3 regions of the Rhodococcus sacchari genome follow, and region 1 is predicted to be linked to each of the others. Evidence: riboswitches for the same ligand, from Rfam matches in the RefSeq annotation. Region 1 holds a riboswitch; each other region holds the start of a gene.
What was found. Region 1 has a riboswitch for thiamine pyrophosphate ahead of OED52_RS04960 (ABC transporter substrate-binding protein). Riboswitches for the same ligand answer to the same signal wherever they lie in the genome.
Positions count from the first base shown of each region.

Region 1 (4,272 bases):
CGACAGCACCGCCGTGACCACCACCGCCGCGAGCACCAGATCGGTCCGGAAGGAGTTCTTCTGGGTGCTCATGAAGATGCCGAGACCGGAACTGGCGCCGACGTACTCGGCGAACACCGCCCCGACCACCGCGTAGGTGATCCCGATCCGCAACGCCGTGAAGAAACGGGGCAGCGCCGCCGGCAACCGCACGTAGCGGAACTGCTGCCACCGCGACGCCCCCATGCTGCGCAGCAGCGATCCGGCCTCCCGATCGGCCGCCGCGAACCCCTCGATCAGCCCGATCGCCACGGGGAAGAAGGTCACCAGGGTGACCACCAGGATCTTCGGCAGCAACCCGAAACCGAACCAGATGATCATCAGCGGTGCGACGGCGACGATCGGCAGGGTCTGCGAGACCACGAACAGCGGCACGAACGCCCGCCGCAACCACGGGGAGAAGTCCACCGCGATCGCCAGCGCCCACGCGAGGGTCAGCGACACCGCGAACCCGACGAACGTGACCTGCAGGGTCGCCCAGGCGTGCCCGGCGATGACGGACCGGTGCGCCCAGCCCTGCTCCACGACGCGGACGGGGGAGGGCAGCACCTGCGGCCGGATCCCGCTCACCGACACGTACAGCTGCCAGACGGCGACGAGCGCCGCAGCGACCAGCAGGGCCGGCACGAGGCGCCGGGTCCGGGTGGCGGGTTCAGTTGCGGAGGTAGTCGTCGGTGACATAGGTCGACCAATCGGGTTCGACGCTCAGCGGTGCACCGTCGGGTCCCGCCAGCAGGCCGTTGTCGTAGAGGAAGTGGGCGTACTCCGCCCAGCGGTCCGCGTCGAGCGACCCCACCTCACCGTTCTCGTCGCGCATGTACTCGGCGGCGAGCATGCGCTGGCTCTCGAGGACGAGCGCCTCGTCCGGGAAGGCGCCGGGGTTGGCGTCGAGCAGGGCCTTCGCGCCACGGTCGGGATCGTCGGCGGCGATGCGGTAGCCCTCCTGTAGCGCCTGCACGAAGGCCCGGGCCTCGTCCGGATGCTCGGTCATCCAGTCCTCGTTGCCGTCGACGACGATCGCGTAGGCGTCCGGAAAGCCGTGGTCGGTGAACCGGAAGTACCGCATGGGCAGGCCGCGGTGCTCGGCCTCGAGGCCCTCCCAGGCCAGATACGACACGGTGAAGTCCGCGGTCGACGAGTAGACCGCCTCGTACGACGAGGTTCCGAGAGTGACCTCCTCGAACTCGCCGCGGCCCCCGTCGTTGCGGATCACCTCGGCGAGCATCTCGGTCTCCCCGGGATTCGCGAAGCCCGCGAAGATCCTGCCGTCGAGATCCGCCGGCCGGGTGATCTCGGGATCGTCGGCGCGCACGGCGATCGCCGTCGCCCAGTGCTGCAGGGGTGCGAGGACCGCGACGGTCCGCGACCCGGCGGCCCGGGCGAACGTCGACGACGCGTGCGTGGAGATCCCGAACTCGGCGTTGCCTGCGTCGACGAGCGTGTCGGGGGTGGCGTTGTTGTACGGCAGGACCTCGACGTCGAGTCCCGCATCGGCGAACAGGCCCTCCTGCAGCGCCACGTACAACCCGGTGTGATTGGTGTTGGGGGTCCAGTCCAGGGCGAAACGGATCGTGTCGCCGTCGTCCGCGCTCGAGCACGCCGTGAGCGTGGTGAGCGCGACCGCGATCGCGAATGCCCCTGCGAGCCGGCGGGCGATCACGACAGCGGGGAGGCGTCGGTGGACGGGTGGCCGGTGCTCCGGCGCATGAAAGGTCGGAAAGGCACGAACATGCCGGGACATCCCTTCGTCAGCATTACCTGATCAGGTTCGACGGGTGTGATCTCAGCCCCGCGTGTGCGGAGCACCCCGTGTCACGGACGCGACGATAGCACTGTCCATCGCCGGTCCGGGAGGGCCGCCGACCGGTCATACGAAATGTCCGTAACGTCGCACACGACCGATTCGATCAAGGAGATGACGGCCCTCGCCCACCTCCCCCCGACGGGCGGGGCCGTGGGGTCCATGCTCACCTCCCCCGCGCGTGGACCGGGAAGGTCCCGTCGGCGAACGCGCCGACGGGACCTTCTTCGATTCGGGTGGAACGAACTCCGCTCAGCGGGGTCGGAGCCACCGAAATCGTCTTGCTCTACAACCGAACTCAGGGACGCGCGGAGAAGATCGACGTGTAGTCGTGGGGGCGCGTGACCTCGGCGGTGTTCGCGATGGGTTCCGACTCGGCCTCGGCGCGGGGATCGCGGGGCGCGAGGAACAGCGGAACGTCGACGTGGGGGTTCTGACTCATGGTCGTCCTTTCGGATGCGTCACCGCTGGACTCGGTCGCAGACGGGTGCGAAGCACGGGAGCCGCGGTGATCGCCGTGGGAAACTCTCGGGGTCGTCCGGAACCGTCGGGCACCTGGACGGTGCGGGGGTGGCTCGTCGGAAAGCGAGCCGGACGATGACCCCACCCTACACGAATGCGAGCAGAAGGCGACGTTCGGCGCACATCGGCCCCGCGGGACGTTTGGCGCAGCGACCCCACGGGAAGTCCCTCGGCATGGCCAACTATCGAGTGATCGACCCCAGCGGTGACGTCGTGGACACCAAGGAATTCGACAGCGCACAGGACGCCCACGCGTGGTTCGTCGACAAGCGCGCCGACAACAGCGAGCTCGGCTGGCGGATGGAGGCCCAGCACGAGCAGGACGGCACCTGGCACTTCTTCGACGACACCGAGGGAACCGGATAGATCCGCAGGGAAACGGGGTGCCGGTGGTCGCGACCACCGGCACCCCCGTGAACTGCGGGACTACTTCTTGAATGCGTCCTTGACGTTCTCCACGGCATCGGAGACCTTGTCGCCCGCCTGCTTGAGGCCGCTCGCCGTCTGGTCGCCCTTGCCCTCGGCCTCGAGATCACGGTCGCCGGCTGCTCGACCGGTGTTCTCCTTGATCTTCCCGCCGGCTTCTTCTGCCTTGTGCTTGGCCTTGTCGATGAAATCCGCCATGGGTCCTCCTCGGTCGTGGGGCGTCTACCGTGACCGGATACCCGAGCGGGGCGGGGTGAAACGAGAACGCCGGGCGCGCGTCCGTGCCAGACTCGGGACCACACACCCAGGAGGAGATCGATGTCGAATCCGGCCAATGCGAACCCCGAGGGGGACGACCCGATCGGCGATTCTCCCGACGCCGATCCCGAACTCGTGCACGACGGTCCCGCCCAGCGCCGCCGGTCGCTCGGGGGAGTGATCGCGGCGATCGTCGCGGTACTCGTGATCGTCGTCCTGATCGTGGTGTTGATCTAGGATACCGGGGCGGCGACACCCAGGGAGAGCGCCCCGAAGAACTTCGGTGTGCCCTTCTCGTAGAAGGTGTCGAGTTCGCGGAGGTCGAAGCCGGCCTCCTGCACGAGCGCGGCGATGTCGCGGGTGAGATGGCATCCGCCCGTGAGGGCCTGCTGGAGCGGGTCGAGCCGGTACTGCCACCTGCGCACCGGTTCGTCCGGAGCCAGCCCGTGTTCGACGAAATGCAGCGTCCCACCGGGCGCGAGCACCCGGCGCACCTCCCGCAGGGCCTGCACCGCGTCGGGGATCGTGCACAGCGTCCACGTCGACAACGCCGTGTCGAAACTGCCGTCCGGGAACGGCAGCGACTGCCCGTCCAGACCCGACCGCTCCACCGGCACCGTCGATTCCGCCACCCGGGGCCGGGCCAGCCGCCACGCCACGTCGGCGGGTTCGACGGCGGTGACGGACTCGACGCCGGCGGGGTAGTAGGGCACGTTGGTGCCGGAACCGAACCCGATCTCCACGACGCGGCCGCGCAGGCCGGAGCAGACGCGTTCCCGCGACGGCGCGGTCATCGACGACCCGCACACGACGTCGACGAGGTGGGGGACGATGCGGTCGGTGTAGAAACCCATGTGAGCACCCCGATTCCCGGACGATACGGAATCCTACTCGGCTCAGAGCCAGTCGCGCTGTTTGAACAGCACGTACAGTCCGCCGGCGGACAGGACGATGACGAGGGCGGCGGTGATCAGACCCGCCGGTTCGTCGAAGCCCGGATAGGGCACGTTCATGCCGTACCAGCCGGTGACGGCCGTCGGCACCGCGATGATCGCCGCCCACCCGGTGAGCTTCTTCATGACGACGTTCAGGCGTGCGTCCTGCAGCGACAGGTTCGTCTCGAAGATGGTGGTCACCATGTCGCGCAGGGACTCGGTCCACTCCGTCGCCCGGATCGCGTGGTCGTACAGGTCCGTGTACCAGCTGTCGAGCTCGGGAGCGAGAGG
Region 1 covers NZ_CP107551.1:1,051,025-1,055,296, forward strand. Annotated here, with positions in the region: gene OED52_RS04955 (ABC transporter permease) at 1-720, opposite strand, end outside; gene OED52_RS04960 (ABC transporter substrate-binding protein) at 692-1,699, opposite strand; TPP riboswitch at 1,763-1,859, opposite strand; gene OED52_RS04965 (hypothetical protein) at 2,139-2,282, opposite strand; gene OED52_RS04970 (hypothetical protein) at 2,537-2,728, shown strand; gene OED52_RS04975 (CsbD family protein) at 2,789-2,986, opposite strand; gene OED52_RS04980 (hypothetical protein) at 3,107-3,283, shown strand; gene OED52_RS04985 (class I SAM-dependent methyltransferase) at 3,280-3,900, opposite strand; gene OED52_RS04990 (magnesium transporter CorA family protein) at 3,943-4,272, opposite strand, start outside.

Region 2 (4,272 bases), 330 kb from region 1:
TCGAGGGCGGCGGACATGTCCCAGGCGACGGAGTAGACCGCCTCGGCGTGCCGCGCGGCGAGGTCGCGGCCCGTCTCCGACGCTCCGGCCTGGAACAGCACCGGACGGCCCTGCGGGCAGCGCGGCACGGTGAGCGGTCCGTCGACGCGGAAGTGCTTGCCGCGGTGGTCGATCGGGCGGATCGTCTCGGCGTCGAGATAGCGGCCGCCCTCCCGGTCGACGATCAGGGCACCGTCGTCCCAGGAATCCCACAGGGCGCAGAGCACCTCGATGAATTCCTCTGCGCGCGCGTACCGCTCGGCGTGCGGCGGCAGCGCGTCGAAGCCGTGGTTGCGGGCCTCCTCGTCGAACATCGAGGTGACGATGTTCGCACCGACCCGTCCCCCGCTGATGTGGTCGAGCGAGGCGAGCATCCGCGCCGCGTGGAAGGGCGTGAAGAAACTCGCCGAGACCGTGGTGACCAGGCCGATGCGGGTGGTGGCGCGGGCCATCGCGGACAGCGCGGTGATCGGCTCGAGGAACCAGGTGGTGCCGGCGGTGTACTTCGGGTCGACGCTGTGCCCGTCGGCGAAGAACACCGCGTCGAGGCATCCGCGTTCGGCGGTGCGGGCGAGGTCCTCGAACCAGGCGATGTCGCCGAGCCGTTCGGCGGCCGAATCGGGGTGCCGCCACGCCGAGGAGTGGTGTCCGACGCCGTAGAGGAAGGCGTTGAGGTGCAGGCTGCGGGGTGCGGCCATCAGTTCATCACCAGACCGCCGTCGACCACGAGGTTCTGGCCGGTCACGGCGCGCGACCAGTCGGAGACGAAGAACAGCATCGCCGCGGCGAAGTCCTCGGGGGTGGTCACCTTCCGCAGCGGCGTGGACGAGGCGATGAGGTCGAAGACCGCCTCGGGGGTCGCGGCGGACGCGTCGGTGGTGCGCAGCAGACCGCCGGAGACCATGTTGACGCGGATGCCGTCGGGGCCGAGGTCGGCAGCGAAGGTGCGGGTCAGCGACAGCAGGGCCGCCTTGGCCGCGGTGTAGTCGTGGTACGGGACCACCGGGTTCTGGACGAGGTTGGTGCCGACGTTGACGATGCTGCCGCCCCCGACCTCCCGCATGCCGGGCAGCGCCGCCTGGATGACGTTGAGGGCGCCGGCGATCACGCCGTCGAACTGGGCTCCGAACGCGCCGTAGGCGATCTCGTCGGCCTTGTCGCGGGCGTCGCCGTTGAAGGAGAAGTCCGGCAGGGCGTTGTTGACGACGGCGGTGACCGGGCGTCCGAAGTGCTCGCGGGCCTGCGCGAACAGGGCGTCGACCTGGGCGCGGTCGGTGACGTCGGCCCGGAGCGCGACCGCGCGGTCGGCGCCGATCTTCTCGGCCAGTTCGCGGGCGGCGTCGCCGCTGGTGCGGTAGTCGAGGACCACGGCGGCCCCTTCGTCGGCGAACGCCTGCGCGATGGCGCGGCCGAGTCCGCGGCCGGCGCCGGTGACGAGTACGACCTGGTTCTGCAAGGACATGTTCCGTGCCTTCCCTTCTGTCGGGAAGGGTGCGTGACAGCGACGGACCTCTGGCCCGTTCGCCGGCTCGGCATCCCTTCGCTCGCATGATCGAGATCAGGTTCGACGGGTGTTCTCTCAGCCGTTTCCGGCACCCCGTGTCGAGTCCTGGGCACAGGCTACACCGCGGGGCCGCGGGCATCCGCTACCGGTTCACGGGATCGTCACATCCTCACGGCGAGCACTTAGCTCAGATCCACGTTAAAATATGCCATTCCCGTCCCGACGCACGAAAGGAGATTCCGACGCACCCGCCGGCCCCACACAATGCTTCCTACGTCTCCCTTCCGCAGCCCGTCGGAGACACCCCGCCGCGCGTCCACGGCACCCCCACGTGCCGTCCGGAGTCGGTGTGGTTCGAGGACCGCTACGCCATCCCGATCACCACCACGACCCCGCACCAGGCACAGATCGAGGACCTGCTCTTCCTGCGCCGGGTACTCGACGACGCCGGGATCGACTACCTGCTGGTGCGCGACGAGACCACCCGGCCGATCCTCGCAATCGACTGGGCCGACCGGAAGCGGCTGCTCACCGCCCTCGTGGACGGGTGCGGATCCGAGCCGTTCTACGCGAAGACGGTCGGGTCGAAGCACCGCCCGCTGCTGATCGCGGACGGTCGCCTGTCGCACCGCAGCAAGGCGCGGGTCCTGCGGCTGTTCCGCCCGCGGGTGGAACTGACCAGCGGTCTGCGCTACGGCGCGTCGAACGGTGTGCAGATCGAACTGTGGTCGTACACCGACGACGAGGTGATCATGCCGCGTCCGAACGCCCTGAGCCGGGAGACCGCCCTGCGCGACGAGATGCGCCGCACGACGGTCGAACGGTACGGGCAGCTGTGGCCGACCATCGAAGGAATGTTCGACCTGCATCCCTGGGACGTCCCCTTCGAGATCGATATGGTCTTCTCGTGGGTCGACGGATCGTCGAAGTCGTTCCAGGCCGAGCGTGCCCGGCTGATGCAGAACTACGTCGTCGGCGAGGGTGACGATTCACCGGCGCGATACCGGCAGATCGACGAGCTCAAGTACGCGCTGCGCGCGGTGCACATGTACGCGCCGTGGGTGCGTCGCATCTTCGTCGCGACCGATTCCCCCAGGCCGGCCTGGCTGGCCGACGACCCGCGGGTGACGTTCGTGCGCAGCGAGGAGTTCTTCGCCGATCCGACGGTGCTGCCCACCTACAACTCGATGGCGGTGGAGTCGCAGCTGCACCACATCCCGGGACTGTCCGAGTACTTCCTGTACTCGAACGACGACATGTTCCTCGGCCGTCCCGTGAGCCCGAGCCTGTTCTTCACCGGCGGCGGAGTCAGCAAGTTCGTCGAATGCGACGTGCGGATCGGTCTGGGCCGGAACCACGCCGCGCGCAGCGGGTTCGAGAATTCGGCGCGCGTGAACCGCCGGTTGCTGAAGGAACGCTTCGGGGTGACGATCACCCGGCACCTCGAACACTCGCCGGTGCCCCTGCGGCGGTCGATCATGGCGGAGATGGAACGCGAGTTCCCTAAGGAGTTCGCGGCGACGGCGGCCAGCCAGTTCCGCGGCGCCGAGAACATCTCGGTGACGAACTCCTTCTACCACTACTACGCGCTGATGACCGGTCGGGCGGTGCAGCAGACCACGGCGAAGGTGCAGTACGTCGACACCACCTCGTACGCCGGGCTGCGCGAACTCGACACGATCCTCGCGAAGCGCAAGCTCGACATGTTCTGCCTCAACGACGGCAGCACGCCCGAGGTGGACCTGGAGCTGCGGACGGCGAAGGTCACGCAGTTCCTCGAGCGGTACTACCCGATCCCTGCGCCCTGGGAGACCGACTACCCGGGCTGATACGCGAACCCGGCGGGACCGTTGCGGTCCTGCCGGGTCCGGCTAGATACGCACCGTCAGGTCGGGGTTCTCCGGGATGCGGATTCCGGCCTCGGCGAGGAGACGCTCTGCATCCTCCGCGGAGTGCGGCTGCCCGACGGTGGCGTAGCTGCCCGCCGGGACCACCGAGTGCACGATCGTGTCGGGATAGACGTGCACGAGGTTGAAGCCTTGCGCCCCGTCGTGCCCGCGCTGCGAGCCGACCGGCACGTTGAGGTCCTGGGTGTAGCAGGTCGACGACGCCACCGACACCGGGATGCCCGCGAAGGTCGCCGAGGTGGAGTAGTGCAGGTGCCCGCCGAGGATGGCCCGCACGTCGGTGCCGCGCAGCACCTCGGCGAGGCCCGCCTGGTCGCGGAGCTCGACGAGAACCGCCATGTCGAACACGCTCGGCACCGGCGGATGGTGAAGGGCCAGAACGGTTCCGAACCGGGCGGTGGTGTCGAGTTCGTCGGCGAGCCAGGACAGCTGCTCGGCGGTCACCTCGCCGTGGTGGTGTCCCGGAACCGAGGTGTCGAGCACGACGACGCGCAGGCCGTTGATGTCGTGCACCCGGTCGATCGGCGCGCCCGTCGGTTCCTGGTCGAGCAGCTGGGTGCGGAAGGTCGCGCGGTCGTCGTGGTTGCCCATCGCCCACACGATCTCCGCGTCGAGCGCCTCGGCGAGCGGCTCGACGAGGTCTCGGAGCTTGCGGTAGGCGTCGGACTGACCGCGGTCGGCCAGGTCGCCGGTGAAGACGAGTGCGTCCGGCTTGACCTGCGACGCCCGGATGTCGTCGAGGATCTGTCCGAGCCGGGTGTCGGCGTCCACCGCGCCGTAGAGGCGTTCTTCTCCACCCACGAGATGGGTGTCGGTGAGGTG
Region 2 covers NZ_CP107551.1:1,385,277-1,389,548, reverse strand. Annotated here, with positions in the region: gene OED52_RS06410 (LLM class flavin-dependent oxidoreductase) at 1-737, opposite strand, end outside; gene OED52_RS06405 (3-oxoacyl-ACP reductase) at 737-1,501, opposite strand; TPP riboswitch at 1,558-1,649, opposite strand; gene OED52_RS06400 (stealth family protein) at 1,891-3,372, shown strand; gene OED52_RS06395 (phosphodiesterase) at 3,415-4,272, opposite strand, start outside.
Region 2: it holds a riboswitch for thiamine pyrophosphate, as region 1 does, so the genes downstream of both, OED52_RS06405 (3-oxoacyl-ACP reductase) here and OED52_RS04960 (ABC transporter substrate-binding protein) in region 1, are expected to answer to the same signal.

Region 3 (4,272 bases), 1.9 Mb from region 1:
TGCGTCGCCCCCAGAGCGGCGACCGTGACGATGAGGAGACCGATCGCGAGCCAGGGCGGCCGGACCGCGGCACGCTGGGTCGCCTCCACCGCGGCGACACCCCGGCTGTGGAGTTCCTGCGCCGCAGGGAGCAGTTCGGTCTGCATCAGGTGCGACGCCTCGCCCAGATAGGCGGCCCCCACCGGGTTGCCGACCCGGTGGTTGGCACGTGCCGTCTCGATCGTGCCGGTGTAGACGGGGAGCAGCCGCCCGATCTCGGTGAGGTGGTGGACGGTGGTCGCATCGGCGTCGGTCAGCCCGGTCGCCGCGACGACCAGGTACTCCGAGGCCTCCGAGACCGCCCGGAGGTAGCGGTCGCGCACCTCCTCCGGTTCGAGACCACCCGAGATGAAGCCGGTCACCGCGGCGGCGTCGGCCACCGACAGGGCGCTGTAGAGGTTCTGTGCCGCGTAGGCGAGCGGTTCGGTGGACTCGAGCAACCGATCGTGGGTGTCCTGCCGTTGGTCCACGGCGGTCGCCGACGCCACCGCCGACACCAGGAGCAGGATCGTCAGGATCACCCCGAACGTCACCAGGCGGGCGGGTGTGGACCTCAGGACGTCGCGCAGATCCTCGCGGCGGACGCCCGAAGTGCCCGGATCCTCGGTAGCCTCGACCGTGCCGCCGGTCGGGACGACCGGAGGGGGTACGCGAACACCCACGGCGCACCCCTTTCCTCGTGTCGTCGGTCTCGAGGCGAGCATATAAGCAGCACGGCGGTATTGTTGCCGTCCACGGACGGCGGGATCCGGGGCTCCGACACGGTTCCGCAGGGGCCCGGACCAGGGAGGCGGACGCGATGCGCGGTGACGGTGACGGGTGGGCGGTCGGCCCCGACGGGGAGAAGCGCTGGGGGCGGCACGGCGCGGCCGGACTGCTGCTGCGCGCACCCCTGCCCGACGGCACCCCCGCGGTGCTCCTGCAGCACCGCGCGGCCTGGAGCCATCAGGGCGGCACCTGGGCTCTGCCCGGCGGCGCCCGCGACTCCCACGAGAGCACCGTCGACGCGGCCGTGCGCGAGGCTCACGAGGAAGCGGGCATCGACGTCGCGGCGCTGTCGGTGCGGACCGAGCGGGTCACCTCCGGGCTGCCGGGAGGCTGGACCTACACGACGGTGATCGCCGACGCGCCCCGCCCGCTCGACACCGCCCTCAACGGGGAGAGCACCGAACTGCGCTGGGTGCCCGAGTCCGAGGTCGAGACGATGCCCCTGCACCGCGGCTTCGCCGAGGCCTGGCCGGCGCTGCGCACCTGCCCGGTACGGATGCTGCTCGACACCGCCAACGTCCTCGGGACGAGCGGCCCCACCGGCTGGTGGCGCGACCGCCCCGGCGCGACGAGCGCACTGCTCGCCGACCTCGCCGCGGTGCTGCCCCGCACCGTCGAACTGCCCGGTGGACTGTTCGGCTGGGTGCCCCGCATCGAGGTCGTGCTCGAGGGACAGGCCCGCGACGCGGTCGTCGACGACGCCCGCCTGCCGGTGCACACCGCCGCCGGCAGCGGCGACGACGAACTCGCCCGGCTGGCCGCCGCGACGACCACCGCGGTGGACCCGAGCGTGACCGTCGTGGTCACCGCCGACCGCGGGCTGCGCGACCGGCTGCCCGAGGGCATCGTCGCGGTGTCGCCGTCGACGGTGCTGGGCTGGCTCTGACCTCTCGGGCCGGCGGCCTTCTCAGGCCGGCAGCGCGGCTTTGAGTGCCGCCGCGGCGGCCCGCGGATCCTCGGCCTTCGTGATCGCTCGCACCACCGCGATGCGCGTCGCACCGGCCGCGACGACCTCCGGCACCCGTTCGAGGTCGATCCCGCCGATCGCGAACCACGGACGCTTCGGCTGCGACTGCGCGACCTCGCGGGTCACCTCCAGACCCGCCGCGGTGCGGCCCGGCTTCGTGGGGGTGTCCCAGACCGGGCCGGATGCGAAGTAGTCCACGCCCTCCTCGATGTCGGCGAGCGCGGCCTGCGCGCGGCTGCCCGTGGACCGGCCGATGACGATCTCGTCGCCGAGGATCCGCCGCGCGTACTGCACCGGCAGGTCGCCCTGGCCGAGGTGCAGGATGTCGGCGCCCGAGGCGAGCGCGACGTCGGCGCGGTCGTTCACCGCCATCAACGCACCGTGTCGGGAGCACGCCTCGGCGATGATCTCCAGCGCCGCGAGCTCCTCTCGGGCCTCGATGCGGCCGAACTTCTTCTCGCCGGCCGAGTCCTTGTCGCGCAACTGGACGATGTCGACACCGCCTGCGAGGGCCTCCTCGACGAAGTCCGCGAGGTCGCCGGTGTCGCGGCGGGCGTCGGTGCACAGGTACAACCGGGCGGTCGCGAGGCGACCGCGGGGGTCGGGGTGGTTGCCGCGATAGGTGGTCACGGACAAGACGGTAGCCTCTAGGGGGAACGTGACGACACGGGAGTCCCGAGGAACGCGGGGCTGAGAGGGGGCCTGCCGGCCCCGACCGTTATGACCTGACCCGGATCATGCCGGCGCAGGGAGTGAGGTGGATCTGTGACAACTGTTGCCGTCGTCGGTGGCGGAGTGATCGGGCTGTCGATCGCATGGCGCGCGGCCCGCGCCGGGCACACCGTCACCGTGCACGACCCGAATCCCGGAAGCGGCGCCTCGTGGGTGGCCGGGGGCATGCTCGCCCCGCTGTCCGAGGGCTGGCCGGGAGAGGACCACGTCCTCGACCTCGGCGCAGCCTCCCTGGACCGCTGGCCCGGCTTCGCGGAGGCCCTGCGCACCGAGACCGGCACCGACGTGTTCACCGCCGAGGCCTCCCTGACGGTCGCCCTCGACGCCGCCGACGCCGCCGACCTGCGGACCGTCGCCGAATGGGTGGGCGAACGCGGCCACGAGATGCAGGTGCTCTCCCGCGCCCGGATACGCGAACTCGAACCGTCGCTCGGCCCCCGCATCCGCCTCGGGCTGCTGGCTCCCACCGAGCTCTCCGTCGACAACCGGGCGCTCGTCGAGGCCCTGCGCGTCGCGGCCGTGCGGGCCGGGGTGCGGTTCTCCGAAGCCGCCGTGCACGACCTCGCCGACCTGCCTGACGACCAGGTGGTGCTCGCCGCCGGGTGGGCGTCGGCGCAGCTGTGGCCGGGACTGCCGGTGCGGCCCGTCAAGGGCGAGATCCTGCGGCTGCGGCTGCGGCCCGGCGCGACCCCGCCGCCGCAGCGCACCGTGCGCGCGGAGGTGCACGGCCGCCCCGCCTATCTGGTGCCCCGCCACGACGGCCTGGTCGTCGGCGCCACCCAGTACGAGGCATCCGACCGGCAGGTCACCGTCGCCGGGGTGCGCGATCTCATCGCCGACGCGGAGACGATCTTCCCGGCGCTCGGCGAGTACGAGCTGTACGAGGCGAGTGCGGGCCTGCGCCCGATGACCCCCGACAACCTGCCGCTGATCGGCCGGCTGTCCGACCGCGTCGTGGCCGCCACCGGGCACGGCCGCAACGGTGTGCTGCTCACCCCGGTCACCGTCGACGCGGTGCTCGCCGAACTCCGCGGGGAGCAGCTCCCCGACGCGAAACATGCCTGTCCCCGACGACATACGGAAGCGAGTGTGCGATGAGCGATCAGGTGGCGGTGGGCATCACCGTCAACGGTGAGGACAAGACCTACGCGACGGCACCGACCGTCGCGGAGCTGCTGGCCGAACTCGGCCTGCCGGAGAAGGGGATCGCGGTCGCGATCGACGGTGCCGTCTGCCCCCGTGGCCGCTGGTCCGAACCGGTGAACCGCGGCGCGAACATCGAGATCCTCACGGCGGTCCAGGGTGGCTGAGACACAGGTGAACACCGCCCAGTCGGGCGAAACACGCGATCCGGCACACGATCTGCCGCCGCTGACCATCGCGGGCCGCACCTTCGGGTCCCGGTTGATCACCGGCACCGGCGGTGCCGCGAACCTCGCGGTGCTCGAGGAGGCGCTCGTCGCGTCGGGCACCGAACTGACCACCGTCGCGATGCGGCGCGTCGACGCGGCCTCCGGCACCGGGGTTCTCGACCTGCTGCGGCGCCTCGGCATCGAGCCGCTGCCCAACACCGCCGGCTGCCGCGGCGCGAAGGAGGCGGTGCTCACCGCGCAGCTCGGCCGCGAAGCGCTCGAAACCGACTGGGTCAAGCTGGAAGTCATCGCCGACGAGCGGACCCTGCTGCCCGATGCCATCGAACTCGTCTCGGCCGCAGAGCAACTCGTCGACGACGGATTCGTCGTCCTGCCGTACACCACCGACGATCC
Region 3 covers NZ_CP107551.1:3,663,341-3,667,612, reverse strand. Annotated here, with positions in the region: gene OED52_RS16815 (hypothetical protein) at 1-701, opposite strand, end outside; gene OED52_RS16810 (NUDIX hydrolase) at 839-1,693, shown strand; gene thiE (thiamine phosphate synthase) at 1,715-2,404, opposite strand; TPP riboswitch at 2,431-2,543, shown strand; gene thiO (glycine oxidase ThiO) at 2,540-3,604, shown strand; gene thiS (sulfur carrier protein ThiS) at 3,601-3,816, shown strand; gene thiG (thiazole synthase) at 3,869-4,272, shown strand, end outside.
Region 3: it holds a riboswitch for thiamine pyrophosphate, as region 1 does, so the genes downstream of both, thiO (glycine oxidase ThiO) here and OED52_RS04960 (ABC transporter substrate-binding protein) in region 1, are expected to answer to the same signal.